4 regions of the Vibrio coralinecrosis genome follow, and region 1 is predicted to be linked to each of the others. Evidence: predicted binding sites of a transcription regulator. Region 1 holds the regulator's gene; each other region holds the start of a gene.
The links. Region 1 encodes MetJ, which represses methionine synthesis genes. Its sites were predicted from a motif close to TTAGACNTNTANANGTCTAA; they were not measured.
Positions count from the first base shown of each region.

Region 2: a site for MetJ is predicted at 2,399-2,418, ahead of metH (methionine synthase). Genes of this name have one in related genera too.
Region 3: a site for MetJ is predicted at 2,801-2,820, ahead of metE (5-methyltetrahydropteroyltriglutamate--homocysteine S-methyltransferase). Genes of this name have one in related genera too.
Region 4: a site for MetJ is predicted at 5,513-5,532, ahead of metA (homoserine O-acetyltransferase MetA). Genes of this name have one in related genera too.

Region 1 covers NZ_CP024627.1:206,922-214,823, forward strand. Annotated here, with positions in the region: gene metL (bifunctional aspartate kinase/homoserine dehydrogenase II) at 143-2,554, opposite strand; gene CTT30_RS00980 (O-succinylhomoserine (thiol)-lyase) at 2,551-3,720, opposite strand; gene metJ (met regulon transcriptional regulator MetJ) at 3,942-4,262, shown strand; gene CTT30_RS00990 (malic enzyme-like NAD(P)-binding protein) at 4,349-5,626, opposite strand; gene rpmE (50S ribosomal protein L31) at 5,877-6,095, opposite strand; gene priA (primosomal protein N') at 6,386-7,902, shown strand, end outside.
Region 2 covers NZ_CP024627.1:2,933,694-2,941,595, forward strand. Annotated here, with positions in the region: gene metH (methionine synthase) at 1-2,350, opposite strand, end outside; gene CTT30_RS13805 (cation:proton antiporter) at 2,478-3,836, shown strand; tRNA gene CTT30_RS13810 (tRNA-Asp) at 4,321-4,397, opposite strand; rRNA gene rrf (5S ribosomal RNA) at 4,429-4,544, opposite strand; rRNA gene CTT30_RS13820 (23S ribosomal RNA) at 4,710-7,598, opposite strand.
Region 3 covers NZ_CP024627.1:1,176,771-1,184,672, reverse strand. Annotated here, with positions in the region: gene CTT30_RS05410 (phosphodiester glycosidase family protein) at 1-51, opposite strand, end outside; gene metE (5-methyltetrahydropteroyltriglutamate--homocysteine S-methyltransferase) at 325-2,607, opposite strand; gene metR (HTH-type transcriptional regulator MetR) at 2,885-3,796, shown strand; gene CTT30_RS05395 (DUF4250 domain-containing protein) at 3,826-4,026, opposite strand; gene CTT30_RS05390 (HI_1241 family integral membrane domain) at 4,102-4,782, opposite strand; gene CTT30_RS05385 (EAL domain-containing protein) at 4,900-7,374, opposite strand; gene CTT30_RS05380 (YgiQ family radical SAM protein) at 7,587-7,902, shown strand, end outside.
Region 4 covers NZ_CP024627.1:1,490,367-1,498,268, reverse strand. Annotated here, with positions in the region: gene CTT30_RS07240 (HlyD family secretion protein) at 1-636, shown strand, start outside; gene CTT30_RS07235 (ABC transporter permease) at 638-1,795, shown strand; gene CTT30_RS07230 (ABC transporter permease) at 1,792-2,919, shown strand; gene CTT30_RS07225 (EAL domain-containing protein) at 3,105-4,601, shown strand; gene CTT30_RS07220 (DUF3859 domain-containing protein) at 4,615-5,052, opposite strand; gene CTT30_RS07215 (ATP-binding protein) at 5,031-5,423, opposite strand; gene metA (homoserine O-acetyltransferase MetA) at 5,552-6,493, shown strand; gene CTT30_RS07205 (alpha/beta fold hydrolase) at 6,477-7,088, opposite strand; gene pilW (type IV pilus biogenesis/stability protein PilW) at 7,412-7,902, shown strand, end outside.

The DNA of each region.
Region 1 (7,902 bases):
CCACAGGATGTATTGAATACGATTTAAAGTCAACAATACGATTATGAATTTTTCTCAAGTTAAATATTAGACGCTTTCAACTTGAAAGGTGAATAGTTGTGCGGGAAAGAAAAAGCGCAGCTGAGGGCTGCGCTAAAGTCGATTATAAGAAGCTGGAAAGTAAGTTGAGATCGGACTGAATCGCACCTGCGGTTACTTCTCGACCAGCGCCCGGGCCGCGAATGACTAGAGGGTTATCCTTGTACCATTTACTTTCGATGGCAAAGATGTTGTCACATGGCAGCAAGTTAGCTAATACATGTTCTTTGCTAAGTGCCTCAACTCCCACGGTTGCAGAACCGTTCTTTTCCAACCTAGCAACATAACGAAGTACTTTATCTTCACGCTGAGCTTTTTCTAAACGTTCAGCTAATAGCTCACTTAATAGTTGGCTATTATCGAGGAAGTCATCGAGAGATAACTCTGCGAGTTCAGAGGGAACTAGGCTTTCGACTTTGACGGCTTCAGGCTCGAGGTCGAGTCCTGCCTCACGAGCAAGGATAACCAATTTTCGCATAACATCGGAACCGTCGAGATCGCTACGCGGATCGGGTTCAGTTAACCCCTGCTGCCAAGCGAGATCCACCAGCTCAGCAAAAGGGACACTGCCATCATATTGTTGGAATAACCAAGATAACGTGCCGGAAAAAATTCCGGATAGGGCATGAATATCATCACCACTCTCACGTAGATCTTTGACGGTATGATTAATGGGTAAACCTGCCCCGACTGTTGCATTGTACAGCCAGTAGCGGTTTATCTTGGCAAAGGCATCTTGCACTTGATGATAATAACTGCTGGACGCAGAGCCGGCGACCTTATTCGCCGAGATAAGGTGCATGCCTTGTTCTGCAATCTCTAGGTAACGTTCTGCCAGCTGTGGGCTTGCCGTCACATCAAGTACGACTACGTCATCGTAACCTTGGATGGCGCCGAGCTTTCTTACCCACTCATTACCTTGGTATTCAACGGCCTCTTCTTCATAGTGATCGCTGACGGTACTGGCATCAATCCCTTCAGGATTGAACCAATAATTTTGGCTGCCAACAACGGCAACCAGTTCAAAGTTCATGCCGCGACGCTTTTCCAGTTCAGCTTTTTGTTCGGCGAACAGTTCGAGCCAGCTCGATCCAATGTTGCCTTTACCACATAGAGCAATGCCGACACGTTTTTGAGCTTGAAATAACTGGCTATGGATTGACTTAACCAGAACAGAAGTATCCGTACTGCGCAGTACAGCGACTAAGCTCAAACCAGATTGGGATTCTGATATGAACTCGATAGGTGCAGCTTTGAGCTTCTGATAAAAACCATAGCAATGGCTCGCATTTTTCGTCACGCCTGCGCCGACAGCCGCAATCAGGGAGTAGCCTTCTTTGAGCTTAATTTCTGCTTCTATCGCCGCATCTTGCAGATATTCGAGCGCACCACCTGCAATCTCGGCAGTGTAGGCGAGGCGTAGGGTTTGCTGATCTTCCTGAACCTCGTAGGTTAAGGGTTCTAGCTGTGCTCGTTTCAAACTTGCCAAGGTTTCCTGTTCAAGGCGTTTGAAGTCATGCCCAGAGGCAAAGTTGAGTTGAATAAGCAGTACTTCTTTTAACGAGGAGATAATTTTAGCACCGCGGCCTGATGCAAGAACACGTTCGATTCGAGTTGATCCAGCTTCGGGGTCATAGCTACAACGTAGGTGCAAATCCATCGCACTTTGTGCAACAGGCTGTAAAGTACGACTGTGTAAAACGGGCGCTGCAAGCCGGGCTAATTCACTGGCTTCGTCAAGGCGAAGTAATGGCAACAGGCAAGCATCCGAAACTAAACGAGGGTCTGCGCTGTAGACACCGGCAACATCACTCCAGATGGTCACGCGTTTTACTTCGGCTAGTGCACCAATGACAGTGGCGGAGTAATCTGAACCATTACGACCAAGCAGAACGGTATGGCTTTGCTCATCCTGTGCCATAAAACCTGTGATCACAACGCGGTGATGGGCGTGTTGAGCGAGCACTTCCTTGATCAGCGGATAGGAGGTGCCTCGGTCAACTTCAGGTTGTGTGCCTGCTTCGGCACGTAGGAAGGCTCTTGCGTCCTGAGCGACAGCCTGTAGGTCATTTTGATTCAGTAATGCTGCCAGTAGTCGTGAAGACCACACTTCTCCGTGACCTAATACGGCTGCGCGCTCGGCGCTAGTTAACGGAGCTGTTAGCTCACCCAGTGTACTGAATTCATCGTTGAGTGTTGCGATCAACTGTTGTTGAGTCTCTCCTTGGAGTAGTTCCTCAACCAGCTGGGTTTGAAACTGACGCAACGTTTGCAATGCCTCATGCGCGAGGCGGCCATCTTTGCTTAATGCGTCGAGAAATTCGATCAAACGGTTGGTGGTTTTACCCGCAGCAGAGACAACAATCAAATCTTCTTTGTCTGAATACTCTTTGAGTATGTTGACGACGCGGCGGTAACATTCTGGATCCGCAAGGCTACTGCCGCCAAATTTATGCAATTGACGTTGCTGACTCATGACAACGCCTCCTTGGTTTTATGAAATGCCTGCTCAAGGTCTGCAATCAGGTCGTCAGCGTCTTCTAGACCAACTGAAAGGCGTAGTAATTGTTGGGACACACCAGCTTCAGCTAGTGCCGCTTCTCCCATTGCTCGGTGTGTCATCGACGCTGGGTGGCAAATCAGGCTTTCTACGCCGCCAAGTGATTCAGCGAGTGAGAAGAGTTCTAGCTGACCAACAAAGTGTTTGAGCTGCTCAAAGCTGCCTGCAAACTCAAAGCTAAGCATGGAGCCAAATCCAGACTGCTGCTTTTTCGCAATCTCATGACCAGGGTGATCCGGCAAGCTAGGGTGATAGATATTACCTACCAGAGACTGAGACTGTAGGTAATTGAGAATGTGCGCTGAGCTTTCTTCATGTACTTTCATGCGTGCGCCCAAGGTGCGAATACCGCGTAATGTCATGTAGCTATCGAATGGTGTGCCTGTTGCGCCGATACAGTTGCCCCACCAAGCAAGATCTTCAGCATGCTGCTCAGTTTTAGTGATCACCACGCCACCGATGACATCAGAATGACCATTAATGTACTTGGTTGTCGAGTGAATGACGAAGTCAGCGCCGAGTTCGAGAGGCTTTTGGAACACAGGTGTCAAAAAGGTATTGTCGACGCCGACCAGTGCACCAACCTGACGGGCTTTTTCACATACCGCGGCAATGTCGACTACGCGGACCAAAGGGTTAGACGGTGTTTCTAACAGAATCAGTTTAGGTTTTTTTGCAATAGCCTCGTCCAAGGCTTTTTGATCGGACTGATCGACAAACTGGACCTTGAAATCACCTTTTTGAGCGCGGGTATTAAACAAACGGTACGTACCGCCGTAGCAATCGTGTGGTGCGACGATCAGATCATCTGGGCCAAGAAATGCAGAGACCCATAAGTTCAATGCAGAGGTTCCACAGTTGGTTACTACCGCACCTTTACCAGACTCCAGCTCATACAGAGCTTTTTCTAACAAGCCACGGTTTGGGTTACCCGAGCGAGTGTAGTCATATTTTGGCACTTCGCCAAAGGCGGGAAAACCGTAGTTAGTCGAGAGGTAAATAGGTGGCACAACGGCGTGATGCTGAGTGTCTGACTCGATACCAGTACGTACCGCGATTGTGGCTGGTTTACGGGCGCTCATAAGTGTTTCCTTTCGAACTGTAGTGACTTGGCTGGAGATTACACTATACCTGTTTGCCGGATGTTAGATATATGTTATTCCAATCGTATGTCTCTTCACTTTACTTCTCATTTTTAAAGACGTCAACACTTCTAGACGTCTATATGTCTTTGCTTGTGGCCATAAATCCCGCTAAAATTACGCTTTCTAATTTTATACATAATGAATCATAAAGGTGCGCAATGGCAGATTGGAACGGCGAATACATTAGTCCGTATGCTGAACATGGAAAGAAAAGTGAACAAGTAAAGAAGATTACGGTTTCTATTCCATTGAAAGTATTGAAGGTTTTAACTGATGAGCGAACCCGTCGTCAGATTAATAACCTGCGCCATGCGACCAACAGTGAACTGCTTTGTGAAGCGTTTTTGCATGCTTATACAGGCCAGCCACTACCTACTGATGAAGATTTACGTAAAGATCGCCCAGATGATATTCCCGCGGAAGTGAAAAAACTCATGACTGAGATGGGGATTGAATTCGAAGCGTATGATGAAGAGTAATCACCAGCTGCACACCTTATTTTTATTTCGCTAAATACAAAAAAACCGCTGAATATTCAGCGGTTTTTTGTTTCAGAGAGAAACGCTTACGCTTCCATGTAATTCTCTGGCATCTCAATACGAGCTACACCTGATTCCACTGCCGCTAGAGCAACCGCTTTTGCAACACGCGGTAATAGGCGGGAGTCCATTGGCTTAGGAATAATGTAGTCAGGGCCAAATTCCAGCTTATCCACACCTGCGGCTTTCAGTACTTCCGCTGGAACTTCTTCTTTCGCCAGTTCACGAATGGCGTCCACCGCAGCGAGTTTCATTTCATCGTTGATTTCGCTAGCACGAACATCGAGAGCACCGCGGAAGATGAATGGGAAGCACAACACGTTGTTTACTTGGTTCGGGTAGTCGCTGCGACCTGTACCCATGATTAAATCATCACGGACTTCATGTGCCAGCTCTGGCTTGATTTCCGGATCTGGGTTTGAACACGCAAAGACAACAGGTTTGTCAGCCATCAGTTTGAGAGCTTCAGGAGCGAGCAAGTTCGGGCCAGATACGCCTAAGAACAGGTCTGCGCCTTCAATAACATCTTCCAGCGTACGCTTGTCAGTGTTATTCGCAAATAGCTGCTTGTATTCGTTGAGATCATCACGGCGAGTGTGGATAACGCCTTTGCGGTCAAGCATGTAGATTTTCTCGCGCATCGCACCACATTTGATCAGTAGCTCCATACAAGCTACTGCAGCAGCGCCTGCGCCAAGACAGACAATCGTCGCGTCTTCTAGCTTTTTGCCTTGCAGTTCAATTGCGTTAAGCATCCCGGCTGCGGTTACGATCGCTGTACCGTGTTGGTCATCGTGAAAAACCGGCACATCACAGCGCTCGATTAATTGCTTTTCAATTTCAAAACAATCTGGGGCTTTAATGTCTTCAAGGTTGATACCGCCAAACGTATCGGCAATGTTGGCAACCGTATCGACAAATTCTTCGATTGTGCGGTGTTTGACTTCAATGTCGATAGAGTCCAAACCTGCAAAGCGTTTGAACAAAAGAGCTTTACCTTCCATGACTGGCTTTGATGCCAGTGGACCTAAGTTACCAAGACCAAGAATTGCTGTTCCGTTAGAGATAACCGCCACCATGTTACCTTTAGAGGTGTACTTGTAGACATTATCTGCATTCTGTGCAATTTCACGTACAGGCTCAGCCACGCCTGGGCTGTACGCTAACGCCAGATCACCTGCCGTTTCGGCTGGTGTTGTCAGCTCCACCGAAATTTTACCTGCTGTTGGGTAAGCATGGTAATCCAGCGCTTGCTGACGGAATTGTTCTTCAGGGGATAGTTCTTGGCGATTGTCATCGGACATAGGTGTAGGTACTCGTTAATAATAATTAGGATAGGGGAAATCCATTCTAGAGTAACTAAGTCAAGCTGCCTAGGTCAGAATGCGAGCTAAAGCAATAAAATGTGCTAAATCACTGGAGATAAGACCAGATGGGTAGAGATATGGCTAGCGAATATCAAACAGTGGAAGAGATTATTCTGAATGGGTTGGGGCAAAAGCAGATAACAAAAAAGGACGCCGTAGCGTCCTTTTCTCTTCATCTAAAAAGAAATTATTTCTTAGAAGAAAGAGCACCGAAACGCTTGTTGAAGCGATCTACACGGCCGCCAGTATCAACGATACGCTGCTTACCAGTGTAGAATGGGTGACATTTGTCACATACGTCTAGGTGGATTGACTCTTTAGTTAGAGTTGAGTTGAACTCGAAAGAGTTACCGCAAGAACAAGTTGCTTTAACTGCTTTGTATTCTGGGTGGATACCAGCTTTCATGGGAGAACCTCTGTAATAGGCCGTGTCGCTATCCGATTCTAAGCCGGACACCACACGTAGTTAATAAAATGTCACTTTGGATACCGCTGCTCAAAAGCAAGCCATATCACTAAGGCGCGATATAGTAATGAATACGTTCTCTGGGATCAACCGATTTACCAATAAAGTTGCTACTTTTTTCGCCTATGAGGTTGAATCATCGCAGAACTGAAGTTCATGATGTCGTTGCTTCCCCGTTTAGCGCTTTTCCCTTAGACTAATTGGGTACCTTTGATTGTATTTAAGCTTATATGCGACCGACGATTGCCCGAGTAGCCTTGCCTGTACCGCTCGACAAACAATTTGACTATCAGATCCCCGCTCACCTATTCCCTGTTATTGGTGGACGTGTGTCTGTGCCTTTTGGCCCCCAGACTTTGGTGGGGGTGGTGACTGCGCTTGTTAATCAATCAGAATTTAGCATTGATAAACTCAAACCGCTGAAACAGGTGTTGGACTCTCAGCCTGTCTGGCCAGATAGCCTCTATGAGTTGCTGCAGTGGTGTAGCCAGTTCTATCATTATCCGCTTGGCGAAACGCTATTCAATGCTATGCCCAGTGCGTTACGTAAGGGAAAAAAAGCGGATTTTGCTTCGCTGGTGGAATGGCGTTTAACCGCTTCTGGTCGTGAGCAGTTAATGCTTGGTTCTGGTTTAACTGTGAAGCGAGCCAAAGTGATGCATAGGTTAGAAGTTGGTCCTGTACCACACCAGCATTTTCTTGATGAGGAGATCAGTACCAGTGTCCTTAAGGGATTAAATGAGAAAGGTTGGATTGAGTCAGTTGAACGAAAACCAGAAATTCGCGATTGGAGCCAGCAGGTGGAGGCGGATGTTGATAAGCCAAAGCTTAATGAAGAACAGGCTGTGGCGATTGCAACCGTCAATAGCTTAAGTGGATTTGGCTGCTTTCTACTAGAAGGTGTCACTGGGTCAGGGAAAACGGAAGTTTACCTAAATCTTATTAAGCCAGTACTAGAGAAAGGGCAGCAAGCATTGGTGTTGGTCCCCGAAATTGGTCTGACGCCTCAAACAATCAATCGCTTTCGTCATAGGTTTGAAGTTCCAGTTGCTGTTATTCATTCGGGGCTCAATGACAGTGAGCGGTTAAATGCTTGGTTAAGTGCTCGTGATAAAGCGGCTGGCATCGTAATTGGTACACGCTCAGCACTACTGACACCTTTTTCAGATCTCGGCATCATCATTGTTGATGAAGAACACGATGCTTCTTATAAACAGCAAGACAGCCTTCGCTATCATGCGCGTGATGTCGCCGTAATGCGGGCCAATAAGGAACAAATCCCGATTGTTCTTGGCTCAGCAACGCCTGCGTTGGAAACGCTGCATAACGCCTTATCAGGCAAGTACCACCATCTGACACTGACAGCGCGCGCAGGCAATGCTGTACCGACGACAAATAAGGTGTTGGATGTAAAAGGCCAGTATCTGGAAAGTGGCTTATCTGCGTCTTTAATTGCTGAAATGCGTCAACACCTCAGCGCGGGCAATCAAGTGATGCTATTTCTCAATCGCCGCGGTTTTTCGCCAGCCTTGATGTGCCATGATTGCGGTTGGATTGCCGAATGTAAGCGTTGTGATGCGTATTACACCTACCATCAATACAGCAATGAAATTCGTTGTCACCATTGCGGTTCTCAGCAGCCTACTATTCATCAGTGTAAAGGGTGTGGTTCATCCAACTTAGTAACGGTGGGCGTTGGTACTGAGCAGCTTGAAGCGCAACTGGGTGAGCTCTTTCCTGAATATAA
Region 2 (7,902 bases), 580 kb from region 1:
TCACGCCAAGATCGATGATTTCGTAGTTATTACACTGCAAAACGACCCCGACAATGTTCTTACCAATATCGTGAACATCCCCTTTCACTGTTGCCAGTAGGATCTTACCGTTTGAAGAACCCGCTTGTTTTTCCTTGTTAATGAACGGCTCTAAATGCGCTACAGCCTGCTTCATTACACGTGCCGATTTCACCACCTGAGGAAGGAACATTTTGCCTTCACCGAAGAGATCTCCAACCACATTCATTCCATCCATCAAAGGCCCTTCGATAACTTCAAGTGGCTTGGATGCATTAAGACGGGCTTCTTCCGTATCTTCAACGATGAACTCGGTGATGCCTTTGACTAAAGCATGTTCTAGGCGTTTTTCGACTGGCCATGTCCGCCACTCAAGTGCTGAAGCATCTTCTTCCTTCCCTACCCCTTTATCTGCGTATTCGGCAGCAATATCAAGCAGTCGCTCTGTCGCGTCATCACGGCGGTTGAGAACAACATCTTCCACAGCTTCACGTAGTTTTTCAGGTACGTTGTCGTAAATTTCTAGCTGACCCGCATTCACAATTCCCATATCCATACCGTTTTTGAAACAGTGGTAAAGGAAAACAGCATGGATCGCTTCACGAACGTAGTTGTTACCGCGGAAAGAGAAAGAAACGTTAGACACACCACCGGAGATCATTGCATGTGGCAAATCACGTTTTATATCGGCAACTGCCTCAATAAAGTCAACCGCATAGTTATTGTGCTCTTCTATACCTGTTGCTACAGCAAAGATATTTGGGTCAAAGATAATATCTTCAGGAGGGAAACCGACTTCATCTACCAAGATACGATAGGCATTGGTACAGATTTCAAGCTTGCGTTCACGTGTTTCTGCTTGTCCGACTTCATCGAATGCCATAACAATAACAGCAGCACCATAGCGGCGGATTAGCTTAGCTTGTTCGACAAACTTCTCTTTGCCTTCTTTGAGCGAGATAGAGTTAACAATGCCTTTACCCTGAATGCATTTCAGTCCGGCTTCAATCACTTCCCATTTTGAGGAATCAACCATAATGGGAACTTTGGAAATTTCTGGCTCAGACGCACACAAATTGAGGAAGCGTACCATGCATGCCTCGGCATCCAACATGCCCTCATCCATATTGATATCGATAATCTGAGCGCCGTTCTCAACTTGCTGGCGAGCCACTTCAAGCGCTTCATCATAGAGTTCTTCTTTGATCAGACGTTTAAAGCGGGCAGAACCTGTTACATTAGTACGTTCACCCACATTGACGAACAGTGTTTCTTTTTCAATTGACAGAGGCTCAAGGCCTGATAAGCGACAAGCTACGTGAAGATCGGGGAGTGCACGAGGCGTCACGCCTTCGACAGCTTGAGCCATCTGGCGGATATGCTCAGGAGTCGTGCCGCAACAACCACCGATTAAGTTGAGGAAACCACTCTCAGCCCACTCTTTTACATGTACGGCCATATCTTCGGGCGAAAGGTCATATTCACCAAATGCATTTGGCAGACCCGCATTGGGGTGTGCTGAGACGAAACTCTCAGAGATGCGTGACATTTCTTCTACGTACGGCCGAAGCTCATCTGGGCCTAAAGCACAGTTAAGTCCAAAAGACAGTGGCTGAACATGACGTAAAGAATTGTAAAACGCTTCTGTCGTTTGGCCAGAAAGCGTTCGTCCTGAGGCATCAGTGATGGTTCCCGAAATCATGATAGGAAGCTTAACACCCAGCTCTTCGAAAACACTGTCGACAGCAAAGGCACAGGCCTTGGCATTCAGCGTATCAAAAATAGTTTCAATAAGAATGAGGTCTGAGCCACCTTTAATTAAGGCGCGCGTCGATTCGGAATACGCCTTAACTAATTCATCAAACGTAACGTTGCGATAGCCTGGATCGTTCACATCTGGGGAAATCGAACATGTACGGTTAGTTGGGCCAAGAACACCCGCCACATAGCGTGGTCTATCTGGTGTTTTTAACGTCCACTCGTCTGCCACTTCGCGAGCTAGCCTCGCGGCTTCAAAGTTGATTTCTTCACTCAGGCTTTCCATATCATAGTCAGCCATTGCGATGGTCGTTGCGTTAAACGTGTTGGTCTCAAGGATATCTGCGCCAGCTTCTAAGTACTCAGCATGAATATCTTTAATCAATTTGGGCTGTGTCAGAACCAGAAGGTCATTATTGCCTTTAAGGTCACAATGCCAATCAGCGAAACGCTCACCTCGGTAGTCTGGCTCTTCAAGTTTGTAGCCCTGGATCATGGTGCCCATACCACCATCAATTAATAGGATACGCTTTCTTAATTGAGCTTCGATCTGTTGCCTTACGTTACTTCCCACAGTACAGCCTCATTCCTTTCATTATCTTTCCATCCTATCACACATAAAAGAGGAGTCTAGACGTCTAAAAGAGTAAATTAATCACCTCGACATGACAAAAAAGTGTTTGCTATTTAATCATGTCGAGATGAAAATTCTCATTCATAATTTGTTACATGCTGAGAACCCAATGTCGGTCTACTACACTCTCTGTTTTCTATCTGCAGCAGCAATGCTAATTGCTTTTGTAAACAGCAAGATAGGTAAAATGCAAACCACTATTGCCATTACTGCAGGTTCAATGGTGTTATCTCTTGTTATCCTTATTGCTGGCCAAAACAACTGGTTCCATCTAACAGAAATTGCTTCGAAGACCATGTCTAGCATTAACTTCGAAGATTTTTTGCTGAAAGGGATCTTAGGCTTTCTACTATTTGCAGGTGGTTTGGGAATTAAGCTTCCTCATCTCAAGGACCAAAAATGGGAGATTACCGTCCTCGCACTTGGTGCAACTCTCTTCTCTACCTTTTTCATCGGCTTTGTTCTATATGGATTCTGTCAGTTTATCGGGGTGCAGTTTGATTTAGTTTATTGTCTGCTATTTGGCGCCCTAATCTCCCCAACCGACCCAATCGCTGTTTTGGCTATTGTTAAGAAGCTCGATGCACCAGAGAGAATTTCAACTCAGATAGAAGGGGAATCTCTATTTAACGATGGTTTTGGCTTAGTCATATTTGTCACTTTGTTCACTATCGCCTTTGGCACGGAAACGCCAACCTTAGGTAGCGTCACTATGTTATTTGCTCAAGAAGCCATCGGTGGTATCGTCTACGGATTTGCTCTGGGACTGCTGTTTCACTACCTTATCAGCGCAACCGATGATCACTCGATGGAGCTGTTGCTTACTATTGGCATTCCAACCGCAGGGTACGCATTTGCAGAGGTATTGCATGTTTCAGGCCCATTAGCCATGGTGGTATCAGGCATTATGATCGGTAACTGGACCAGATTTATTGGATTCTCTAAAGAAAGTGAAGATCATCTCGATCACTTCTGGGAACTAGTGGATGAGTTTCTCAATGGCGTTCTATTCTTGCTCATCGGTATGTCGATGCTGCTGTTCGAATTTCATAAAGAAGACTGGATTTTAATGGCCTTCTCTATACCACTCGTTTTAGCAGCACGATACCTCAGCGTCTTTTGTTCTTACCTAGGGTTCAAAAGACATCGTAAATACAACCCTTGGTCAGTGAAAATATTAACTTGGGGAGGCTTGCGAGGTGGTCTTGCACTGGCAATGGCACTGTCAATTCCATCGGGTATCTGGGTTATTCAAGACAAGCTGATTGATGTAAAAGAAATCATCCTAGTCATGACTTATTCTGTCGTAGTATTCTCGATCCTCGTTCAAGGTTCGACCATTACTCCTATGATAGAAAAAGCTAAACAGGCAGAAAAAGAAATTCAGCCTGAACCAAAAGCAGCTGAGTCATCCGATACAGAGTAATCTAATCCCATTAATCATTTCAAAGCCGCTCTCTATGAGCGGCTTTTTGTTATTCGTTACAAACAACGAGCACTTGGAGATGGTCACTTGTTCATCTTCAAGACCGAGAATCAAAAGAATGGCAAAGTGTTATCTCTTAGATTTTCTGGTTAATGATCATACGTTCAAGATAGTCATCAACAGGCCAATCTCTACGTAAACATTCTCCAAAGACGCTAGCAACCCAATAACAAAGCCAAGTCAGGTATGCTTTTCTGTGTAGGTAGAGGGGCTATTTATAGAGAGTTGGCTTCGAACATTCTGAATGGTGGTTGGCCGAAAAACATGTAACTCAACACACAAAAAAGACCTCAGCATTTCTGCTAAGGTCTGGAATAGAGCTACTGGACTTGCAGTAAAGTGCGGCTCTTTGGTCATAGACCAAAAATAATACCGCAAATACGAAAAAGCCCTAACATTTCTGTTAGGGCTTTTTCTGAATAAATGGCGGAGCGGACGGGACTCGAACCCGCGACCCCCGGCGTGACAGGCCGGTATTCTAACCAACTGAACTACCGCTCCGCACTGGTTAGACTCTAAGTCTAAATTTAAAGCCTGGCGATGTCCTACTCTCACATGGGGAAACCCCACACTACCATCGGCGCTATTGCGTTTCACTTCTGAGTTCGGCATGGAGTCAGGTGGGTCCACAATGCTATGGTCGCCAAGCAAATTCTTTATCAATTTGCTCGCAAATTCAAACGCACTTTAGTGCGGCCCTTTAGGGTGAGATTTGCTTGCAAATCGAATAATTCGGAAAGCTGTTTTTAAGTTCTGTATTTACACATTCAATCTGTTCTTGCTTTGAGTCCATCAAAACCCTTTGGGTGTTGTATGGTTAAGCCTCACGGGCAATTAGTACAGGTTAGCTCAACGCCTCACAACGCTTACACACCCTGCCTATCAACGTTCTAGTCTCGAACAACCCTTTAGGACCCTCAAGGGGTCAGGGAAGACTCATCTCAGGGCTCGCTTCCCGCTTAGATGCTTTCAGCGGTTATCGATTCCGAACTTAGCTACCGGGCAATGCCATTGGCATGACAACCCGAACACCAGAGGTTCGTCCACTCCGGTCCTCTCGTACTAGGAGCAGCCCCCTTCAATCTTCCAACGCCCACGGCAGATAGGGACCGAACTGTCTCACGACGTTCTAAACCCAGCTCGCGTACCACTTTAAATGGCGAACAGCCATACCCTTGGGACCGACTTCAGCCCCAGGATGTGATGAGCCGACATCGAGGTGCCAAACACCGCCGTCGATATGAACTCTTGGGCGGTATCAGCCTGTTATCCCCGGAGTACCTTTTATCCGTTGAGCGATGGCCCTTCCATACAGAACCACCGGATCACTATGACCTGCTTTCGCACCTGCTCGAATTGTCATTCTCGCAGTCAAGCGGGCTTATGCCATTGCACTAACCTCACGATGTCCAACCGTGATTAGCCCACCTTCGTGCTCCTCCGTTACTCTTTGGGAGGAGACCGCCCCAGTCAAACTACCCACCAGGCACTGTCCTCAACCCGGATAACGGGTCTAAGTTAGAACATCAACACTACAAGGGTGGTATTTCAAGGACGGCTCCACCGATACTGGCGTACCGGTTTCAAAGCCTCCCACCTATCCTACACATGTAGGGTCAATGTTCAGTGCCAAGCTGTAGTAAAGGTTCACGGGGTCTTTCCGTCTAGCCGCGGGTACACTGCATCTTCACAGCGATTTCAATTTCACTGAGTCTCGGGTGGAGACAGCGTGGCCATCATTACGCCATTCGTGCAGGTCGGAACTTACCCGACAAGGAATTTCGCTACCTTAGGACCGTTATAGTTACGGCCGCCGTTTACCGGGGCTTCGATCAAGAGCTTCGACTTACGTCTAACCCCATCAATTAACCTTCCGGCACCGGGCAGGCGTCACACCGTATACGTCATCTTACGATTTTGCACAGTGCTGTGTTTTTAATAAACAGTTGCAGCCACCTGGTATCTGCGACTCTCAATAGCTCCATCCGCAAGGGACTTCACCGTCAAGAGCGTACCTTCTCCCGAAGTTACGGTACCATTTTGCCTAGTTCCTTCACCCGAGTTCTCTCAAGCGCCTTGGTATTCTCTACCCGACCACCTGTGTCGGTTTGGGGTACGATTCCTTACAATCTGAAGCTTAGAGGCTTTTCCTGGAAGCATGGCATCAATGACTTCACATCCGTAGATGCTCGACATCGTGTCTCAGCCTTAAAGAGAGCCGGATTTACCTAACTCTCAAGCCTACGCACTTGAACCTGGACAACCGTCGCCAGGCCCACCTAGCCTTCTCCGTCCCCCCATCGCAATTGTAAGAAGTACGGGAATATTAACCCGTTTCCCATCGACTACGCCTTTCGGCCTCGCCTTAGGGGTCGACTTACCCTGCCCCGATTAACGTTGGACAGGAACCCTTGGTCTTCCGGCGTGGAGGTTTTTCACCCCCATTATCGTTACTCATGTCAGCATTCGCACTTCTGATACCTCCAGCAAGCTTTACAACTCACCTTCAACGGCTTACAGAACGCTCCCCTACCCAATACATAAAATGCATTGCCGCAGCTTCGGTTTACAGCTTAGCCCCGTTACATCTTCCGCGCAGGCCGACTCGACTAGTGAGCTATTACGCTTTCTTTAAATGATGGCTGCTTCTAAGCCAACATCCTAGCTGTCTAAGCCTTCCCACATCGTTTCCCACTTAGCTGTAATTTGGGACCTTAGCTGGCGGTCTGGGTTGTTTCCCTCTCCACGACGGACGTTAGCACCCGCCGTGTGTCTCCCGGATAGTACTTACTGGTATTCGGAGTTTGCAAAGGGTTGGTAAGTCGGGATGACCCCCTAGCCTTAACAGTGCTCTACCCCCAGTAGTATTCGTCCGAGGCTCTACCTAAATAGATTTCGGGGAGAACCAGCTATCTCCAGGTTTGATTGGCCTTTCACCCCTAGCCACAAGTCATCCGCTAATTTTTCAACATTAGTCGGTTCGGTCCTCCAGTTGATGTTACTCAACCTTCAACCTGCCCATGGCTAGATCACCTGGTTTCGGGTCTATATCCAGCAACTCGACGCCCAGTTAAGACTCGATTTCTCTACGGCTCCCCTAGATGGTTAACCTTGCTACTGAATATAAGTCGCTGACCCATTATACAAAAGGTACGCAGTCACACCACGAAGGTGCTCCTACTGCTTGTACGTACACGGTTTCAGGTTCTATTTCACTCCCCTCACAGGGGTTCTTTTCGCCTTTCCCTCACGGTACTGGTTCACTATCGGTCAGTCAGTAGTATTTAGCCTTGGAGGATGGTCCCCCCATATTCAGACAGGATATCACGTGTCCCGCCCTACTCGATTTCACCTAAAATGCGCTGTCGGTTACGGGGCTATCACCCTGTATCGCAGACCTTTCCAGAACTTTCACCTGACGCATTATAGGCTTAAGGGCTAGTCCAATTTCGCTCGCCGCTACTTTCGGAATCTCGGTTGATTTCTTTTCCTCGGGGTACTTAGATGTTTCAGTTCCCCCGGTTCGCCTCATTACCCTATGTATTCAGATAATGATAACTGCTTATGCAGTTGGGTTTCCCCATTCGGAAATCCCAGACTCAAATGACTTTTACTGTCTAATCTGGGCTTATCGCAAGTTAATACGTCCTTCATCGCCTCTGACTGCCAAGGCATCCACCGTGTACGCTTAGTCACTTAACCATACAACCCCAAAGGGTCTTTGTTAAACAACCAAAGTTGTCTGCCATTATTTAAACATGATGCAGACTCGATTTTGCCGGACTCAAATTTCCAAGAACACTTGAATGTGTGTTGGTACCTAAATCATAAAGATTTAGGATTTGAGAACTTTTAATTGAATAACAACGCATCTCATAGAGATGGGGATTGTTGTTATTCGTCAGCTTTCCAAATTGTTAAAGAGCATGTTTCTTCACAAGGAAGTTACATTTTCTAAAGACTTTCAGCGGCAAAAATCCAACCACGTACGTATTACTGAAGTGGT
Region 3 (7,902 bases), 970 kb from region 1:
GGCCAGCATCAGCATGACTGCTACTGAAGAATATTTAAACTTGATCTTCATTGTTCATCCGAAGAAAGGCTAAAAGTGGCTTGAACTGTTCAACGCCACATTGAAAAGTGCGACACTTTAGAAACTCTGTTTTACAGTTCTAAGTCAGTTTTTTTACATCAAACAATAAGATAGATAATTAAGGGTAATCATGAAAAAAATACCAGTAACGCGTGAGAATAAACTCCCTAAGCCAATGAAAAAGCTGTAAATTATTTATTTTAATTATGTATAGATACACACATAAAAATGCCGACATAAAGCCGGCATCTCATCTTTGGTGTATTAAGCAAATGCCACTCGTAGCTTTTTCGCCGCCGAAACCATGTTAGCCAGTGACGCTTCGGTTTCTGCCCAGTCTCGTGTCTTCAAACCGCAATCTGGATTCACCCACAAACGGTTTGCCGGTATCTTATCAGCGGCCTTGTACAACAGGCCTTCAATCCACTCTTCAGTTGGGATATTTGGAGAGTGAATGTCGTAAACGCCAGGGCCAATTTCATTAGGATAGTCAAACTCCTCAAACGCTTTTAGTAACTCCATATTTGAGCGAGAAGTTTCTATCGTAATCACATCCGCATCTAATTCAGCCACGGAATCAATAATCTCATTAAACTCTGAATAGCACATATGTGTATGGATTTGTGTCTCGGGCTTGGCACTGGCTGCAGCGATCTTGAATGCCGCTACCGCCCACTCTAAATATTCGGCATGATCACGTTTTTTAAGTGGCAAGCCTTCTCGAATAGCCGGCTCATCAATCTGGATAATATTGATACCTGCCTCTTGCAGAGCAGACACTTCATCACGCAATGCTAGCGCCAATTGATTGGTTATTTCTTTGCGACTGATATCCTCACGAGGGAATGTCCAACAAAGAATTGTCACTGGTCCTGTCAACATCCCTTTCATTTGCTTAGAAGTGAGTGACTGGGCATATGTCGACCATTCAACTGTAATGGGTTTTTCGCGCTCGATATCCGCAACGACTATCGCTGGTTTAACGCATCGTGAGCCGTAGCTCTGTACCCAGCCAAATTTGGTGGTTTGAAACCCTGCTAAGTTCTCGGCAAAATATTCCACCATGTCGTTACGTTCGGCCTCACCATGCACCAGTACATCAAGGTCCAGTGCTTCCTGGCGTTTTACCGCATCTTCGATGTGACCTTTCAAGGCTGTCAAATAGTCTGATTCCGATAGCTGGCCGCTACGGTAAGCACTACGCTGAACTCGTATTTCATTCGTTTGTGGAAAAGAACCAATCGTCGTTGTGGGGAACAATGGCAAACCTAATACCGCATTTTGATACTGAGCGCGCTCCTCATAAGGTACACTGCGATCAGACCAAGCTTTTGTTATCTGATTAAGACGCTGCTGAACTTGAGGCTTGTTGACGTGGACGGCATTCTTACGAGCCTGAATTGAAGCACTGTATGTATCGCACGCTAAAATAGCCTGATGATCACCATCCAAGGCTCTGCCTAATAAGGCCACTTCGGCCACTTTTTGCTTTGCAAAAGCAAACCAACTGCGTACTTCTTCGGTCAACTCAGGTTCAAGATCCAGATCCACAGGGCTATGAAGCAATGAACACGAGCTCGCAACCCATAACCTATCGCCCAGACGCTTTTTCACAGGCTGAAGCCGTGCAAGCTGCGCGCTTAGATCCGCCCGCCAAACATTGCGCCCATTAATAACGCCTGCCGAAAACACCCACTCTTTCGGTAATCGAGAAATGACTTCACTTAACTGTTCTGGGGCTTCTGACAGGTCAACATGCAAACCATCGATCTCTAATTCGACAATCTTGTCCAATGTGTCTTCCACTGAATCAAAGTAGGTCGTTAGCAGTATTTTCACCTCGCCACGAATGACCTGATAAGCAAGCTTGAATGCATCAAGCCAAGGTGCCTCCAACTCTAGTGATAGAATAGGTTCGTCGATCTGCACCCACTCAACACCTTGGCCTGCTAATTTGGCTAGAATGTTTTGATAAGCGGTAAGAAGACGTGGTAACAGCGTCAAGCGATCAAACCCTTGTTCCACTTCTTTACCAAGGTAGAGATAGCTCAACGGACCTAACAGAACAGGTTTCACATTTTGTCCCGCTTTGATAGCCTCATTAACTTCCTCAAACAGTTGAGGCCAGCTAACTTCAAAGCTATCATCCCGACTAAACTCAGGTACGATGTAATGATAATTGGTGTTAAACCATTTGGTCATATCCGACGCCGCAGATCCGCTACAGCAACAATTTGCCTGAGACTGACCACGTCCAACTTTGAACAAGGTATCCAAATCAGACTCCCCTTCTCGGTGACGTTTAGGAACATGCCCTAGTAATAAGGTCGTGGTCAGAACATGGTCATACCATGCAAAATCACCTGCGGTAACAAAGCTCAGTTCGGCCTCAGATTGTACTTGCCAATTTTTCTTTCGAAGCTGGGCCCCCACTGCTTTGAGCTCAGCTTGGTTAATTTCTCCTCGCCAATATTTCTCCAGTGCAAATTTCAATTCACGCTTTTCGCCGATTCTTGGGTAGCCTAGGATATGAGTCGTCGTCGCCATATTTCTAATCCTTCTTGATTATTAAAGCAATTAGGCCTGTACTGCCTAAACAACAGTAAGGCGTCTAGATGGCTAAACTATCTCGATTAAGACATGAATGAACAACCTCCAATTATTCAAGCTGTTTATTAGAAAACTTCATGTCCACGACAGCGAATTAGCTCAACTAACGAATTCAATCATTAATGTCTTTTTAGACGTCTAGATGTTTACATGCCTATAAAACACAGGTAAGTTAGTTATATTCATCATCAGCGAGCAAGATTGAAGGGATTTCATGATTGAGATTAAGCATCTGAAAACATTAGCCACATTGCGGGACACTGGCTCTTTGACTGCCACTGCAACAACGCTACATCTGACTCAGTCAGCCCTGTCTCATCAAATAAAAGATCTAGAAGCTCGTATTGGTGGTCAGCTTTTTCTGCGTAAGACTCGTCCTGTGAGATTTACCTCTGAAGGCGAAATCCTTCTTAGCTTGGCAGATGAAGTGCTACCACGCATTGCCAGAGCGGAAAATGAATTAGCCAGTTTGAAAGAGGACGTTAACGGACGTTTGCATATGGCTATCGAATGCCACTCCTGTTTTCAGTGGCTAATGCCTGCGCTAAGAGAATATCAAGTGGCTTGGCCAAGTGTAACTCTAGATTTCTCATCTGGATTTGGTTTTGAGCCTCTACCGGCGCTGATGAATGGCGAGTTGGACTTGGTGATCACCTCTGATATTCAACCAAGATCAGAAGTCCATTATGAGCCTCTCTTTGATTTTGAAATGCGCTTAGTTACCGCAACTACCCACCCACTGGCATCAAAAACCTCTATTGAGCCGGAAGATTTAGCCAATGAGACCATGTTGTCCTACCCAGTTCAAAAGAACCGACTTGACGTGGTGAAACACTTTCTACAGCCCGCAGGCATTGAGCCCGCCAAATGGAAACAAGCAGACAACACACTGATGCTAGTACAAATGGTGTCTGCCGGTTTAGGAGTAGCCGCTTTACCTAACTGGGCAATAAGCGAGTTCTCCCGTCAAGGCTTGATTACCAGTCTCTCTTTTGGCGATGGGTTGTGGCGACGTCTGTTCGCTGCAACACGAAATTCAGACAAAGACAAACGCTACCTTCAAGCCTTTTTTAATACTGCCAGACAACAATCAAAAAGCCATTTAGAAGGGATAAAAACGGTATAAAAAAGGAGGCATCAGCCTCCTGTTTCATTCTATCTATCGTAAGATTTAAACTGATTGGTGAGCGGATCATATTGATAACCCAATATATCCAATTTCCCCACCACTGTTTCGACATCCATTTCATACATGGTCACGAGTTCTTCAAAGCTATCACACTCGAGTCTCAGCTTTTCATTAACAATGCCAAGTAAAATCGCACTGTCTAACCGACCTACATGAGTCATATCCATAACCACGCTCCTGTGTTGACCATCTATATCAAGCGTAGCGTCAAATCTTCAAATTAACAGTGAGCGATTTCTCTTCTAAAGAACAAACAAGCCTTGATTGAACGTCATTGCCGAGATAAGACTTAATAATGCAATCGCCAACTGAGCCTTATGTACCGTCTTTGACATAATGATGTGCCAACACCAGATAAGAACCGAAGTAATGAGCAGTGCAAACCCAATCAATAGTGGCTGAGTAGCTTGAGCAAGAATGGCTTCATCTAGGCCAAAGGCTTTAAGCAAAATCGCTAAACTCATCAGCATTGCTGAAAGCACACCAGTCACCGGCAGAATACGGTGAAAAGCTTGTAAACGCGTTCTCGCTACGGTGAGGAGCAAGTGAGCAAACAGCGCACCTAAAAGTATGATTTGAATAAACACACTCAGGCTAGCCGCAAGATCGGATTGCTCTCCAATACCAATCGCAACATAGGCAAGTGCCAAACCATTAGCAAGGTACATAACCCACATTGGCCCTTGTACTCGCGTTTTTTTGGTTTGAACTTGAGAGTAGAAGTATGCAATGGCAAATACAATCATCATGGCTTCAATTTTCAATGAAGCAACAGCCAGCCACATAATTGCGAGCACAGGAAGGACCTTATGAATACGGCCTCTCTGACCCGGGCAGATATCACCCTTGACCAAAATGAGCGTCAAAATGAATTGAGCACCTAAAAGCATAGGAGCAAACACTGCTAACAATTGCTGAACCATGATGTCTGATATCGCTGTAATTTCTGATGGGTGCGGATAATAACAGACTTGCTAAGGCCAATTCCACCAGCGATTCATATTTAAAAATTTGCAAAGCTCATCCCTAAATAAACTCGTCTAAGGCTTAGATTTACAACTCAATAAATACTGCATAACTCTTTCATGTTCGACGATACCTTTGAATCGTGATTCATCATCAACCAGCACCCAGGGCAGCGGTGATCTTGCCATTAAGTCTTCCAATTCCATTAATGGTGTATGCCAAGACAGTAGTGATTCCGGTGCAGACATTATACGGTGAGCAGACTTATGCCACATCGTGTGCTCTTTACTGGTCTCATGATCTGTTCCCATATTCGGCGTCAAATGCAAATTCATTGCAGCTCTGCTAATAATGCCCACGCAATGATGTGATTCAATAACAGGCAAAACATTGATCGTTTCCGTTTTAAAATAAGTGTAAATAAGGGACAGAGGTTCGCCCGGGTCAAGATGTGGTAACTGAGGTGTTATCAACTCTAATAACGTACCGGTTTTAGCATTTGACATACTTTGAGTTGACGGTAAAACACAGTAATGACTCACCGATCGTAGATCTTTTATTGGCAATGGCTTCGAGAAGAAGTAACCCTGAATGCAATCAACGCCTAAATTACGTAATGTTGTATACTCACTTTCGGTTTCAACACCTTCAGCCACCACTTTTAGCCTGAGTTTTTGGGCTAACTGAATGATGGTATTCACGACATGATATTGCCGACTGCCAAAGCAAATATCTTGAACAAAGCTTCGATCAATCTTCAGTACATCAAAATAGTTTCGATTAAGATAATCGAAAGACGCGCACCCAGTACCAAAATCGTCAACCGCGATGGAGACGCCTGCTTTTCGAATCGCTGCCAGTAACTGCTCTTGATAACTGTCGCCACCAAAGTACGCACTTTCGGTGAACTCAATCGTCAGCATGTTTGGTTTAATGCCGCTTTCATCGATGAGCTGGGCACAGTGACGAAGGATTTCGACAATGTCTTGTTTAGAATTGAATGAACGATTAACAGACAGCCCAATGTCCTCGCCAAACAATTGCTGCAGTTCCGGCAATGCCGACATAGCTTTTCGATTGACAACATCATCCAATCGGACAATTAGATCAAGATCTTCAACGACATTGATCAACTCCTGCGTTGAGGCGCTGGCAGTGTCACTTTCAGGAAAGCGACACAAGGCCTCAAATTTATCAATTCTTCCTTTTTTGATATTCACAATCGGTTGGTAAAAAACATCTATTGTCTCTTCCAATATGGCTTGTTCAACCCAGCTTTCCAGCCGTTTCTTACGCTCCACTTGTTCGTGAAGTTCGCGGTCATAAAACCTCACTCTTTTATTTTCGTCTGAGTGCAACTCCAGCAAAGCTTGCAATGCGTGCGAGAGTAATCGCTTGGGCGATTTCGCATCAGAATGCAACACAGAGACACCGGTGAGACCAAATCTAAGTGCTTGTGCAACGGGCGCTTGAGCATGCTTAAAACTGTGGAAAAAAGCTTTAATTAACTTTCGGATAGAGCGGATACTCTCACTCCCCTGCTTCATACTCGCTTTTAGCGTAACGGCAAACCGGCTATCACCAACATAACTAGCAGACGAGACTAGCGAATTTTCAGCAATATAACTGGCAAATTGACGCTTGATTTCCTGCTCATTCTCCAAAGGAAATTGTGGTTGTAATGCCAACATGATCAACAAATCTTCACATTGGCTGTCAGCGTAGTCTTGCTCGAGCTGCTCTAAAAAGCGTTCACGCGATGGCAGTTGCGTCAGTAAATCTACACCGCCAGTTTCTCTGCCATCAATCCGCTGAAGCTGATTCGATAAGTCTGCACACAACCCCAGTAAATACGACTCGCCGTTCCCGGGTTCAATCTTGTGAATTGTCAGTTCTTGAGGCAGTAAAGAATCATCAGCCTTTCTTGTCAGCATAGGACCACTCCAATGCCCATGTTGTTCTATGCTTTGCCAAAGCTCACGGTAATAATCATCACTGAGTTTCCCTGCATTCAAAATATTCGTTTTTAGACCAAGGATATCCTCAAGCCTATGGCCCGTTATACGCTCGAAATGACGATTGCAAGCTAGAATTCGAGTCTCTGAGTCCGTTACGACCACACCATGATGCCTATTCTCAAACACAGAATAGAAAATATCTGCTGCCACCATCCGTGATGAAATGACCAAACAAGGTGCAACAACCCCTTTCAGTAAAAACTCACTTTCAGCTTTGATAATGAACTCTACATAAGTAAAGAGGCTATTGGGCGTCAGTAAGCAACAGGGAAAGGAATGGGCTTTGTTGGAGGTTAATGCGGTTTTAAACATGGTGCGAGCCATACGGCGTTGAGCGGTAGGCAATAGCTTAAGTAGTTCCTTAGCCGAAATGGTGAGCTTGTCACAACCGAATAATTGCTTCATCGCTTCTGGCTCACAGCTAAATTCCTGAGTCACAAGGTCCAACTGCCAAGCGTACGTTTTGTACTTTCGCTGGCGAGTAGGCGCGACCATCTCCTTCACAGCGGTACCAGAATCAACCTCATACATAAGCGCCCACCTCAAGTTTAGTGCTCATCACTACTCTATAATACTAGTCCCATATGGTACCGTAATCTGTTATATAGCCAACACATCTAATAACAACGTGATGCATAACTAACCGAGAGACACTTAAACATGCAAAACCTAGGGATATGTTGAGGTAGATACTCCGCTCGCAAGCCGCTATAATTCGCGCTCCCTGGAACAGAGAACAAAATATGTACAGCAATATCACCCCTATTCATGAGCACAAAAAATACTGGGCAGAATGCTTCGGTAATGCCCCTTTCCTACCGACAAGTCGCAAGGAAATGGATGCCCTAGGATGGGACAGCTGTGACATTATTATCGTAACTGGCGATGCTTACGTTGATCACCCCAGCTTTGGCATGGCGATCATTGGCCGCTTGCTAGAAGCACAGGGATTTCGAGTCGGCATTATTGCGCAGCCTGAATGGCAAAACAAAGATGCCTTTACTCAACTGGGTAGGCCAAACCTGTTCTTTGGTATTACTGCAGGCAACATGGACTCAA
Region 4 (7,902 bases), 1.3 Mb from region 1:
GACCAATGGCAAAAAGCCAAAGCAGCGTCTCAGCTTATGGAGAAAACCTACCTTCGAGTCAACAACCTCTATAAAGATGGCGTGGTTGCTGAGCAAAAGCGGGATGAAGCAAAAACCCAATGGGATGCTGCGAAATACACGGAAAGTGCAGCATATCAAATGTACCAAATGGCGCGTGAAGGGGCGCGTGATGAGACCAAAATCGCCGCTGCAGAAAAAGCCCGTATGGCAGCAGGCGCTGTGGCTGAAGTAGAAGCTTATGCAAAAGACACTCAAATCGAAAGCTGGTTTGATGGCGAAGTGTCACAAGTCTTACTTCAAAGTGGAGAGCTTGCCCCGCAAGGCTTCCCTGTAGTGACCGTTATTGATACAGCGGATTCTTGGGCTGTATTGAATGTCAGAGAAGATCAACTCAAGCATTTTTCTAAGGGCCAGATATTCAATGCTTACCTGCCCGCGCTTGATAAGTCATTGGAATTTGAAGTCACTCATATCGCGGTAATGGGAGACTTCGCAACTTGGCGTTCAACCGACTCGTCACAGGGTTTTGATCTTCGAACCTTTGAAGTTGAAGCTAGACCTTTGACGCATGATCACGCCCTTCGAATGGGGATGAGCTTGGCAGTCGAGCTTTAACATGAACGATCTGTTTTCCACTCAGTGGACCATCATCAGGCGCGATAAATGGTTGTTGTCCTGTCTTACATGGATACCTATTGCTCTCGTCATCTCAATTTGGGCGATTTTTTCACAAGGGCTGGCACGAGACTTACCTATTGGCATTGTTAACTTATCTCATAGTCAACTTTCCCGCCAACTGAGTCACTATTACGATGCGACATCAACTTTAAAAGTGACTCGGAACTTTACCGATATTGCCGAGGCCAAAAATGCACTCGTGACCAGCAAGGTTTTCGCCTATGTCGTTATTCCGACGGATTTTGATAAGAGTATTTATCAGGGTATTCCTCCACAGGTGAGCGCGTTTTATAACAGCCAGACAATATTGATTGGAAAACTTATCAGCTCAGCCTTGGTGCAAGCACAGTCAACATTCAATGCCCAAATCGACACTAAGAAAGTGTTATTAGAAGGAGGACACTCCATAGATCAAGCGCTGGGAGCAGCACTGCCAGTAAAAACCCAAATTACACCTTTATTCAACAAAAACGCCAATTACGCGCAGTTTTTGGTCTCTGCAATTGTGCCTGCCTTGTGGCAAATCATCATTGTGGTTTCGACCATTTTAATACTGGCCGCAAATCATAGAAATAGAGGCTTAGTACGTTGGTTGGGAAATAACAGCACCACAGAGTGCTTAAAAACTCTGCTTCCTTACTTCCCCATATTTATAGTACAAGGCTTGGCCTTCCTATACTGGTTTTACATGGGCTTCAAATGGCCAATGAGCGGTAGTTATGCTGTGTTGATATTCGCGCAAATCATCACTGTTTTCGCTTGTGTTGTTATGGGCAGCTTCTTCTTCTTTTTAACTCTCGACCCAGCTCGCGCCATGAGTTTTGCTGGCGCTTTCACTGCCCCCAGCTTCGCCTTCATGGGCATTACTTTTCCAGTGACAGACATGAACCACCTCGCACAAGCTTGGCGCAGCTTGTTACCTATTAGTCATTATATCGAGGTTCAGGTAAGCCAAGTCAGTTATGGTCAAAGTGTTTATGATGCCTTACCTCACCTGCTACCCATGTTAGGCTACTTACTCCCAGCCTTAATGTGTGCTTTGCTAATTCGAAAACATTTATTCAACACAAGACAAAGCCAAGTGGAGGCGCAATGAGAATAACAGATGTACTTTCTGCCGAAGTTAAAGCTTTGTTGAGTAACCCTATCGTGACACTTACTGTGTTTGGTGGTGTACTGTTCTATTCGTTTCTGTACCCTCTTCCCTACAACCACCAAACGCCAAGGGAACAACCCATCAGTATTGTCAACCTTGATCGTAGCCAGACTAGTTACAAGCTTGAGAGAATGGTGGATGCAACGCCACAGGTCAAAGTCGTACAACGTGATTACGCAATCGAGTCTGCTCAACAAGCCTTTATTGATGGTAAAATCAGCGGCTTTCTTGTGATTCCTGAGCATTTTTATAAAGACCTATTAATGGGTGCTAGCCCGACTCTCTCTTTCGCAGGGGATGCCTCCTATTTTCTTGTCTACGGAACCGTCGTTGAAGGCCTTGCACAAGCTGGGGGAACCTTAGCCGCCCAAACAAAAGTTACTCGATTACTCCTGGATGGGACTCCAATGGCTTTAGCCAGTGAACAATATAGCGCAACCAAACTGAACCTTAAGCCGACCTTCAACCCACGTATGGGCTACATTGACTATGTTGTTCCAGCTGTGTTTGTTTTGATTTTACAGCAGACGATGGCGATGGCTTCAGGCCTAATGACTGGTAGCCAAAAAAGCGGAAAAGGCTATTGGAGTGCCACCCAGCCGAGCACACTACTCTTGGTCCGCTTTAGTGTTCTGGTAGGCATTTACTATATTCTGAGCATGTTTTATTTTGGTGCCAGTTTCTCGATGCATGGCATCAGTCAACTTGCAACTAGTGCTCAACTCCTCTCCCTGCTATTGCCGTTTTTACTCGCTTCCTGCGCAATCGGTATCTGCTTGGGAGCAATAACGCCAAGACGAGAACTTGTTACCCTAGTCGTTCTCATCAGCTCAATGCCGTTGATCTTCAGTGCAGGGTTTATCTGGCCACTAAACAGTATTCCCTCCCCAGTCCTCTGGCTCTCACAACTTTTTCCAAGCACACCAGCTATTCAGGGCTTTCTTGCCTTAAATCAAATGGGAGCAAGTTGGGATCAAATATCTTCTCAATGGGGGCTGTTGTGGTTACAAAGCGGCTTATGGATCAGCTTAGCTCTCTACAGCTATCGAAAATACTGTCAATAAAGCGATTACCAGCACTTATCATCTAACGGTAAATAAAATAGATCACCTAAGGCGAAAATTGGCTGAATAGCCAGAATTGGTGTAAAAGTTAACTTAGTTATTGCGATTAATTTGCGGACAGTTCGACATTTTTATGCGGCAATATATATTAATATCAAATAAGTTAACTGGATAGAATAATTAAAATGAATCAAAGCGTATCAACTCTAACACTAGAACTTAAATCACTGCTTGCTTACATTTTAATTCCACTTTGCATTGTTTTTCCTGTTTCACAATACGTTGCGTATTATGGAATTACGGATAGCTTGAAAACCATCGCCTTAAATTTTCAAGATAGAATTGAAGATGTCATCACTGAGCTCCAAGAAAAAAATGCTAAAGCAATGAAGCATCCTGAGAGTTGTGACGCTATTCGTGAAGATCTCCTGTTTGAGAGTTCCTTAAGAGAACTCATCATCATTCAAGACGGCATCGCTATTTGCTCCTCAAAGCGTGGGGAAGTTTATACCGACTTAAACTATGCCTTTAAAAATGGTACGGCTAAATCTGGCGCCTTTCTTTTCGATATTAACCAAGACCCAAAACAAAGAACGATGGTCGTGGTGAATAGAGAGCCGAATATCGTAAATAGTGGTGCCTTTGCTATCGTTGACAATAACTACCTTCTTACAAGGCTAACTAACATTGAAAATGATAAGCTGAGTTTTATTACGGCTAAGTTTGGTCAAAAAGTCTACCCTGCAGAAAAAGATTTTACATCGGATACTCTTCATTACATTACTACCTCTCCAAAGTATGGTTTTTCTTTAATGACTGAAGCGAGCTCCGAATTTATTCATCGACGTGTTGTTTATTCTGCATTAAGCAGCATTCCAATTTCTTTTCTCATTTCAATGGCTTTATATATTGTTCTTTCGCGTCTAAAAAGCCGTGACAGCCTCGTCGATGACCTCAAAAAAGGCTTAAAAAGAAAAGAGTTATTCCTCGTTTATCAACCTATTGTTGACGCTGACGACAGTCAGAAACTGAGTGGTTTTGAGGCACTTATTCGCTGGCAACACCCTAAACTAGGTTTGGTTCGCCCAGACTTATTTATACCACTGGCTGAGCAAGAAAATATCATAGATGCTATTACTGATTATGTATTGGAAGTGGCATTAGAGGATTTCAGTTCAGAACCTGCATTCCGTCATGTTCATCTAGGTATTAATGTTCCTCCCTCCTATCTACATCAGCCACAAAATATATCAACTCTATGTCACTATGCTATCCGCTTTAGACAGGTTGGGATTCGCCTTGTAGTTGAGGTCACCGAAAGACAGATACTTGATGACAAAGGGCGAGATGCGCTTGCCGAGCTGAGAAAGAGCGGCGTTCTCATCTCGATTGATGACTTTGGTACCGGTCACACAGCTCTCTCAGTCATCCAGAGCACTCAGTTTGATTATTTGAAAATCGATAAATGCTTTGTTGATACTATTGGTTTAGAAACCGTTAATGCCACTGTACTAAACACGATTATTGAACTTGGCCATCGCCTGGGTGTAAAAATAATTGCAGAAGGCGTCGAAGAGCCCGAGCAAGTCAAATATTTAGCCGAAATGAAGGTATCTTATCTGCAAGGTTACTACTTTTCCAAACCCTTGAAGTTAGAGACACTTAAACAATCTTGGCTATAGTGACAGGAACAGCCTAAAACCCTCGTCTTTTCCAGAATTCTCCTTCATCTCGGCTGTAAACATCGAAGGTCTTATCCGCAACCACTTTGCCATTTAATTCAATGGTCATACGCCATTTACCAATGTTGGAATCATAACCATTGATAGGGTCTAAAAGCTGAATGGTATCCCCAAGATAAAAATCCCAGTCATTACTCCCGACATGCATGTCCCCAGTAAACGGATCTAATATCTGGCCCTTTTTACCCAGAACCCCCGGATGGTCAATGCAATATTCAATCACCTGACCTTTGGCTTTTTTGATATTCACAATAAAACCAAACTCTATATCCTGATCGGCAGGAATGTTAGTTGTGAAGTCTTGAATTTTAGGTAAGTGCTTAGATTTTGAATCCCACTGGCTATAGACGCCGTAAGAGGTCATTTCTATTACAGCGGTTCTCTTCGCCATTCTTGCCACCGTTTTTTCATCTCTAGGATAGTGCTTTCAGGAACACCGTGAATATTGCCATAGTCTTGCTTACATTCGATGATTTCAAACACCGCGCCATACTGTTGCGCCATTTTGTAGTAGGGTATGATCTCCCATCTCATGACAAAAGTATTAGATACCACCACACTTTGCTTCTGAAGCAAGCTTTCACGCGTCATTGTTTTGCACCAATCATGCGCCTTCGAGATATCTTCTGGTCTGAAAATGTAATCACCTTGAGCATCAATGAAGTACATATCCGCTTCATAATGATTCACACCCAGTGTCCGAGCTAGAGTACTTTTCCCGGAACCAGGCAACCCACGAATAATGGTCAGCTTTAGCGTCATTGAAATGAATAGTTCGACTAATGAGGCACAAATTTTACCGCAAATAAGCATAACAATGCTATCGACATCTCATTAGGTTTGAGTTAAGTTTGGATGTATAGACGTCCAAAAAACTTAGGGAGAAAGCTGTGCCGATTAAGATCCCCGACCAATTACCTGCTAGTGATGTATTACGTCAGGAAAATATCTTCATAATGCCCGAATCTCGAGCGTCTACGCAGGAAATTCGTCCCCTAAAAGTATTGATCCTCAACCTAATGCCGAAGAAGATAGAAACTGAGACTCAGTTTCTTCGCTTACTTTCTAATAGCCCGCTTCAAGTAGACATTGAGCTGCTACGTATCGATGATAGACCAAGCAAGAACACACCCACGGAGCACTTGGATAACTTCTATCGTCAGTTTGAGATGGTCAAAGGGCGTAATTTCGATGGTCTGATCATTACAGGAGCCCCATTAGGACTGGTTCAATTCGAAGACGTAATCTATTGGGAGCACTTACAAGCCATCATGAGTTGGGCGAAAGAGCACGTAACCTCGACATTATACGTGTGTTGGGCTGCTCAAGCAGGTTTGAAACTGCTTTATGACCTACCCAAGCGCACTCGGAAAGAGAAACTTTCTGGTGTCTACCACCATCAGATACATCAACCGTACCATCCTGTATTGCGTGGCTTTGATGATACTTTCTTAGCTCCCCACTCACGATACGCAGACTTCTCACCCGAGTATCTCGCTGAGCATACCGATTTGGATGTGCTGGCGACTTCTGATATCGCAGGAGTGTATTTAGCCGCGACGAAAGACAAGCGAAATGTCTTCGTGACGGGTCATCCTGAATATGATGCATTTACGCTTCACAATGAGTATATCCGTGATCTCGGCGAAGGAATGGAACCCGCTATTCCTGTGAACTACTATCCGAACAACAATCCAGATAACAAACCCATCGCAAGCTGGCGCAGTCACGGTCATTTGCTATTTTCGAACTGGCTCAACTACTGCGTATACCAACAAACTCCTTACGACTTAGATCAATTTAGTGAAGCCAATTTCACAAAGGATGATTAAGGCCTAAAGCGTGGATTAGTTGTTTGATTTCGTTGATAACTTTAGGGGCATTTTGCCAAAGGATAAAATGCCCCTCACCCTTAACTTCCACCAACCTCTTATCTTTTCCAGATAGGCGCTCAATAGCAAAAGTCGAATTCTCAGGCGCTGCGATATTATCTTCATCACCGTGAATCAAAGTCACGGGCACTGAATCCAATGGACTCCAATCCTTAGCACTGAGCTTTTCAAGCTCTCCAGCAAGAGGCAACATTTCTCCATTTGACTTCCTCCAGCTGTCAGTAAGAAAAAGACTAACCAGCCACGTATCTGCCAGCTTGTTGTACCACTTAGGTGCTTCATGTGTTGGGTCAAATGCTGGCGCAATCAATACCATTCCGTGAACCAAATTCGGAAACATCAGTGCGAGATTTAGTGCAATAGGCCCACCTAGAGAATGACCAACCAGAATATTAACTTTGTCTTCAGCAAGAAAAGGTTTAATGGATAGGGATTGTCCGTCTAAATTGGCAATAAGCTGGTTAGGAGACTGACCGTACCCCAAACGATCAATTGAAACCAATTCAGCATTGGCTAATAACCAAGTGTCTTTCAAGTAAGCTTCATAGCCTTCTTTATTCCCGGGGATCCATGAATAAAAATCAGCCTATAGTGACTAGCATGGTTACCCTGCTTAACATACGCCACACCACTGTCCACATACTGAGTGTTCATGTCTAACTCAGATGCGATAGACGATTTAATAGACAGCCCGACTAAAAAGCTCAAGGCCGCTGCACCGATGACTTGTTTTTTCACACTCTGTTCCCTTTATTTTCAGCCGTTGTTGCTAAATCGGCCGCATGATTACGCCTATTTTGATGTGACCGGACAAACAACGTAATACATTCAAAAGAAGGTCCTTCTCTTTGCCATACTATGCGCTTTCTATTTCTTTTCGCCAGCCTATTACTATCAGCTTGTGTCACCGTCAAAAACCCTTTATCGACCTCAGCGAAAAACCATCAAGCGGATGCTCGAATCGCATTGGGGATAAGTTATTTACAACGTGGGGAGCGGGTCAAAGCACGAGAGAATCTACATAAGGCTCTTGTACATTCACCGAACTATTTCCGCGCGCAACTGGCTATGGCTCATTATTTGGATTATGTGTCTGAGTACGAACGAGCGAATGAGATGTACCAGAAAGCCATTCGTAGCCAACCTAGTAATGGGCAGATACTGCATGACTACGGTAGTTTTCTTTGCAAACAATCCCGCTATAACGCAGCGCAGACTATGTTTGACAAGGCCATTCAACAGCCTGATTACCTCAATGTCGCAGCGAGCTACGAAAGTGCCGCTTTTTGTTCGCTTAAGGCTGAACAAACCATACAGGCAATGACATACTTCAAAAGAGCGATAGCACA